2 linked regions of the Bdellovibrio bacteriovorus genome follow. The protein of the gene in region 1 binds, or shares a complex with, the protein of each later gene. Links are inferred from orthologs where the notes say so. Each region holds a gene or a part of one and is shown in the gene's direction. Other genes may lie near its edges.

Region 1 (3,171 bases):
CGAAAGATCAATGACCTGAGCTGTGAACTATTTAGAGGAAAAAGATCAGCAGAATGATGAGCAAGTAACCCGCGGCATAGGGATCTCCTTTGCCCTGCACGCGCTTATTATTTCGATCTTTACTTTGAAGACCGTCTTCTTTGATCCGGAACCGATTGATTTCTCGCAAGCTGTGCGTGTGGACATGGTAGGCTTGCCGGACAAGGTGGAACCCAAAGACCTTGCAGCTCCGGCCAAAGAAAATCCCAAACCGGCTCTTCCTGAAAAAGAAGTCGCCAAAGAACCCGTAAAAGAAAAGCCGCCTGAAAAGGCTCCGGAAAAAGTGGTGGAAAAGAAAACTCCGCCAAAGCCAGAGCCCGTGAAACTTCCTCCGGCAAAAGCCAAGGAAGAAGGCATTAATCTGGAAAAAGTAAAATCCCAGCAGCAGAATGCTTTGGATAAACTCAAAGCCATGGCTGCCTTGGAGAAAATCAAAGAAGACGTGGCGGAAGACAAGAAAAAAGCCGCAGCAGCTGCCGGAACCGGCAAAGCCGCCACCGGAAGTGCCCCTGTGAAAGGCAATGTCCTGTCGCCCGGCACATCTTTGACTGGAATCGCCAAGCTTCAGAACGACAACTACATTTCTGATCTGGATCGTCACATCAAACAAAATTGGACAATCCCAGAATGGCTGGCGAAGCGTGATTACAAAGCACAAGTGCGTGTGTTCGTGGATTCGCGCGGCAATATTCTAGGCAGAAAAATTGTTAAATCCAGTGGCAATCCCAGCTACGATGAAGAAGTATTAGCAACCATTGACCGTTCAGCCCCTTTCCCGGCTCCGCCAGAAAAGCTGATCGCTGTATTCTCTGTGGACGGAATCCTGATCGGATTCCCGGAATAACTAGGAGGACATCATGATGAAACAGATACTGGCCCTTGTTCTGATTATCGGCCTATTCCCTCTTTTCTCCCATGCCCAAAATAACAACGGCATCTATATTAAACTGGGTGAAGCTCGCACCAAAAAAAGTCTGATGGCTTTCCCGCCGCTGCAATACACGGGCTCCCCTTCAACGGCACCCCGCAATCAAAGTGTCGGGGTTGAGATCTTTAATACGATCACCAATGACCTGACCGTTTCTTCCTACTTCCAGTTCATCAACCAGAGTGCGTTCCTGGAAGACACCTCCAAAACGGGTTTGATGCCGGCACCAGGCCTGCCAAATGGATTCAAATTCCAAAGCTGGTCTTCGATCGGCGCGGACTTCCTGATCCGTGCAGGTTACTCGGTCGTAGGCAACGAAGTGACTTTGGAAACTTACACTTATCATGTTCCCCGTGCCGCCTTGGTTCTGGGGAAAAAGTATAAAGGCCCAACCAGCAGCGCCCGTCGTATTGCGCACACTTTCGCCAACGACGTGATGAAAGCTCTGACCGGTGTTGAAGGTCCGTTCCTGTCCCGCGTGGTTGTTTCCAGCGACAAGGGCAGCGGCCAAAGCAAAGAGATCTTCACCATGGACTGGGATGGCGCGAACATGGAACAGGTTTCCAATCACCGCAGTATCTCGATTTCCCCGGCATGGTCCCCGGACGGTAAAAAAATCGCTTACACTTCCTATGTGAAACGTGTGGGCGCAAAATTCCGCAACGCAGACATGCTGCTTTTGGATCTGACGACCGGGAAAAGATCTTTGGTCTCTTACCGTCAGGGTATCAACTCAGGGGCGTCGTTCTCTCCGGATGGTCGTCATATCTATCTGACAATTTCTCAAGGCAACAGCCCGGACATCTATAAAATGTCTTTGGATGGAACCCTGGTGGGCAAAATCACCAATGGCCCGGCCGGAGCCCTGAACGTTGAGCCGACCGTTTCTCCGCAGGGATTGTTGAGCTTCTCTTCTGACCGTGCGGGTCGTCCGATGATTTACACTGCGGACGCTGCCGGGAACAATGTGAAACGCATCACTTTTGCGGGTGTGTTTAACTCGTCCCCGTCCTGGTCCCCGGATGGCAAAAAAATCGCCTTTGCCGGTCAGAGCGACAACAACTTTGATATCTTTGTGATGAACGCCGACGGCACCGGAATGATCCGTCTGACTTCTGCGAAAAAACCAAACGGTCGCATGGCCAGCAACGAAGACCCTTCGTTCTCTCCGGATGGAAGATTCGTGATGTACACGTCCAACCGCACGGGGAAAAATCAGATCTATATTTCCACCGTGGACGGGACTGAAGAGCGTCGTGTGACCAACGACAACAACAACTACTACAAGCCAAAATGGTCCAACAACATTGACTAACTTATCCATCGAGGATCAGTTACGGCAGGAGCGCAGCGAGATCTGGTCTCGCTTTGCTGACGCCGCCAAGACCGACTCTATGGCCCCCGATCAAATCTGCCAGCAATGGAGTGGGGCCGCGGACCTTCTTTTACGCCACGCTTTTGATCACTGCTTTTCCAATCAAAAAATTGCGCTTTTCGCCCTTGGAAAATTGGGGTCGTCAGAACTGAATTTAAGTTCCGATGTCGATGTTCTGCTGGTCAGCCAGGAAGACTCCCCCCAAAGCCTTTCGGCCTTGCGCAAGTTTCAAAAAATTCTGACCGAACGAACTGCTGCCGGTTTTGTTTTTCGGGTGGACTTTGACCTGCGCCCCGGCGGCAAACAGGGGCCGTTGATTCCGACCCTGGATCAATTCAAAGACTATTATGGCAACTATGGCGAAACCTGGGAACGCCTGGCCTTTGTTCGTCTGCGCCCGATTGCGGGTGATGAAGGCGTGCAAAAGGAAGTATTGGCGTTTGCGCAGAAGTTTTCTTTCCGCAAGCATCTGGATTTCACCCTGCTGGAAGATTTAAAAACCCTGCGCTCTAAAATTCAGGGGCACTATTGGGAGCGGTCGCAGGATCAGGTGGTGGATTTAAAGCTGGGCATCGGGGGTATCCGCGATGTCGAGCTTTTCACCCACGCCCTTCAGGTCATTCACGGCGGCCGCGATCTGACTTTGCAGGTGCGCGGAACCACCGAGGCGTTGTTGCTGCTGGAAATGAAAGAACTTCTGCCTTCTGAAGAAGCCAAATTCCTGCGCCAGCACTATTGGAATCTGCGCCGTCTGGAAAACTACGTTCAGGCCCTGAACGACGAACAAACCCACTTGCTGGTTTTGACGGAATCCCATCCTGAATTTGTG
Region 2 (3,132 bases), 450 kb from region 1 along the record:
GGATAAAGCTTTCATTGAAGCGTTCGATGGTGTCGGTCATGCGCGAATCCAGGAAGCTTTGACCGTCTTTTTCTTTGGTCAGGATTTTCACCGCGCGGGAGTTGCCGTCATCTTCGGTGATCAGGGCCAGATGTTTTCCGTCAGGTGAAATCGCCGGTGCACTGACCGATTGGAAGTTGTTTTGTGGGGTGATCGTGGCAGTCGGAGAAATTTCGCGCAGGGTTTTTAGCTGCTCCAGGGCGCGCAGTTCGGTTTCTTTCATCATGCTGTCGTATTCAGAGCTGTAGCTGGCCCCCAAATAGTCCCGAGCCGGGGTTTCAATAAAGTACGGAACCCGGCCGCCCTGGCGTTCATGCAGTTCGCCGACAACTTTGGTGCCTTTGTCTGCGATCATCTGACTCCACATTAAAGAGCCAAAAAGATAAGGTCTTGCTCCTTGAGGCCAGGTGTAGATGTTTTCATTGGCTTCGGCGATATCAAAATCACGCAGGGTTTTGGCGTCGACCATCGCCCGAACGGTGGCGTCCTGATAGTGCGAGCGCAAGCGGCCGTGATCGGACAGGCGGGTTTCCATTTCGACGGCCACGCCCTCTTTCCACCACTGGGGCATCAGAATGTTCGGCGCGATGATGGTTCCAAAAACCGCGCGCAGAGGTTTCATGATCCCGTTGGCGGGTTCGAACGTCAGGATGTGGGTGTATTCGTGGGCCAAAAGCTCAAACGCCCAGTCGCCTGTATCAGAAAGACTTTCTTCGGGGCCGGGGAGCACGGGGTAGGCCATGATGTGTGGATATGGGATTCTTGTGGCGTATCCATTTGTGACATCGGTTTTGTCGTTGATAATGACGATTGTTTTGTCAGGTCGGGAATGAAAGTAAGAGCGAAGTTCTGAATAGGCTTTCTCTAATTTTTCCGCATACAGATAGCCTAGGTCCTGCTGCTCGGCATTAAAAATGACTTCGAAGTGGGCGGTCTTGAGAGTTTTCCATTTTAGCTGCGGAGGCACTTCAAGCTGTGCCTTGGCTTGGGACACTGAAAGTAAAATTGTCAGAAATAGAGACGCCAAGCTGTAAACTGCGGAGTATTTTTGCATAAATCTTTGCTCGTGGTCCGGCTGTACAGCAACGCAACATCAATTTAGGAAATCTAAGGTTTGACAATGAGCTGCTATAAATTAAAGTTTTTAGTGTTATAAGTTATAATAACGACTCAAAGTTCATAGGAGGACATCATGGTTCGTAAATTGGCTCTAGGTCTTGTTGCCATCGCATTCGTAGCAGGTTGTAAAGGAAAACAAACTCAGTCTGATCAGTCTATTGAGACTTTGCCTACTGGCGGTCAGTCTACAGCGATTGACTCCACTCCGCTGAATTTTGATCCAATGGGTTCTGATTCCGGCAAGATTTCTGGTTTGGTAACTGTTCACTTCGGTTATGACAAATCCAGCCTGGATGCTTCTTCCAAAAAAGATATCGCGACTAACGTCGAGTGGATGAAGGCAAATCCTTCTGTTCGCGTACAAATCGAAGGTCACTGTGATAATCGTGGTACTATCGAGTACAACGTGGCTTTGGGTGAAAGACGTGCCAACGCGGTTAAAGCTTACATGGTATCTTTGGGTATCGCGGCTGACCGTTTGAGCACTATCAGCTACGGTAAAGAAAAACCACTTGAGACTGGCGATACTGAAGCTGCATGGGCGAAAAACCGCCGTGCGAACTTCGTACCTGCTCAGTAAGATCACCTAAGAAAGGCGCAGAGTGAACATACAGAGACTTTTCATCGGAGTTTTACTTTTCACGGTGATCGTCAGCTGTCAGACTGCGCCTGTTCCCCTGGATGACTATTCCTTAGCTCGAGCCGCACTGGATGCGGCTCGTTCTGTTCAAGCGGCCCGCCATTCTCCCGGATACTGGCATCAGGCGGAAGAAGCCTATCGTAAAGGCCGCATCTATTTCGAAGACCGTGATTACGGCAAAGCCAAAGAACAATTCATCCGTGCCCGTATGGCAGCTGAAAAAGCTGAGAACTCGGCCCGTCTGATTCGTCAAAAAACTGGAGATGTCTTATGAAGTTGATCATTCTTGTTGTCGCCGCCGCGACTTTGCTGACGGGCTGTTTGAAAACCCGCACCGATGTTCGTGAAAATGAACAGCGCCAGGTGATGCAGCAACAGGTTGTGACTTTGCAAAAGACCAATGCGGATGCGTCCGGCCGTGTGGCCGACCTTGAAGAGCAAATGCGTGAGCTGAACGGCCGCGTGGATGTGGTTGAAAACAAGCTGGGTTCCAGCCACTCAGGTGTGGAAAACGCCCTGAGAAACTCTCAGCAGCAGAACCAGGATCTGAGCGGCAAAGTGGCTATAATGCAAGAAGCCCTCACAACCATGGAAAAACAAATCTATGCGCTGAACGCGGAAGTAAATGCCCTGCGCGCTGAAAAAGCCGCGGCTCAGGCCGAAAAATCCGCAAAACAGGCTAAAAGGGACGCTTTTGAAGCGGCTCAGGACTTTTTTGCCAAGAAAGACTGGAAACAGTCCATCCTGAACTATCAAAAGTACCGTGATGAAAACCCGAAAGGTCCTAAGTTTGCCGATGCGACCTATAAAATCGGGGTGTCCTTCCAGGAATTGGGCATGAAAGACGAGGCAAAAACCTTCTATGACGAGGTGGTCAGCAAGTTTCCGAAGTCAGAAGAGGCTCGTCGTGCTAAGATCCGTTTGAAGGGTTTAAAAAAGTAATACTGTGATTGAAAGAGTTCTCGCCATTGAAACCAGCTGTGATGACACCTCCGTCGCGATCGTTGATCGTACCGGTTGGGTTCACTCTGTGGTGGCGGCCTCTCAGGATCTGGATCACGAAATCTATGGTGGCATCGTTCCTGAAATAGCCGCCCGCAACCATTCCATCGCCCTCATTCCACTGATCGAAGAAGCCTTCAAGAAAGCCAACATGAATTGGTCTGACGTGCAGGGAATTGCCGTCACCAATCGTCCGGGTTTGATCGGCGCTTTGATCGTGGGGCTGGTGACAGCGAAATCCCTGTCGCAGGCAAAACATCTGCCGTTTTTGGGTGTGAATCACCTTGAAGGGCATCTGCTGGCGCCTTTCTTGCGCGATGATAAATATGCTC

The links.
Region 2: the proteins of B9G79_RS17415 (region 1) and pal are in contact, whole or in part, in a crystal structure (PDB 2HQS), measured with the Escherichia coli proteins. The link is inferred for Bdellovibrio bacteriovorus from one-to-one orthologs.

What each region holds. Positions count from the first base shown.
Region 1 is NZ_CP020946.1:3,631,215-3,634,385, forward strand. The notes cover bases 241-3,089. They hold B9G79_RS17415 (PD40 domain-containing protein), read left to right. Parts: upstream 241-896; coding sequence 897-2,282; downstream 2,283-3,089. Other genes in these bases: B9G79_RS17410 (TonB family protein), read left to right, coding at 241-883; B9G79_RS17420 (glutamine-synthetase adenylyltransferase), read left to right, coding at 2,275-3,089. Outside these bases: B9G79_RS17405 (ExbD/TolR family protein), read left to right, coding at 1-14; more of B9G79_RS17410, read left to right, coding at 23-240; more of B9G79_RS17420, read left to right, coding at 3,090-3,171. UniProt on the Escherichia coli protein: Part of the Tol-Pal system, which plays a role in outer membrane invagination during cell division and is important for maintaining outer membrane integrity.
Region 2 is NZ_CP020946.1:3,178,432-3,181,563, reverse strand. What follows is about bases 175-2,984. They hold pal (peptidoglycan-associated lipoprotein Pal), read left to right. Parts: upstream 175-1,231; coding sequence 1,232-1,738; downstream 1,739-2,984. Other genes in these bases: tsaD (tRNA (adenosine(37)-N6)-threonylcarbamoyltransferase complex transferase subunit TsaD), read left to right, coding at 2,745-2,984; B9G79_RS15255 (tetratricopeptide repeat protein), read left to right, coding at 2,069-2,740; B9G79_RS15260 (DUF4398 domain-containing protein), read left to right, coding at 1,761-2,072; B9G79_RS15270 (TolB family protein), read right to left, coding at 175-1,093. Also shown: more of B9G79_RS15270, read right to left, coding at 1-174; more of tsaD, read left to right, coding at 2,985-3,132. UniProt on the Escherichia coli protein: Part of the Tol-Pal system, which plays a role in outer membrane invagination during cell division and is important for maintaining outer membrane integrity. The Tol-Pal system is also required for polar localization of chemoreceptors clusters.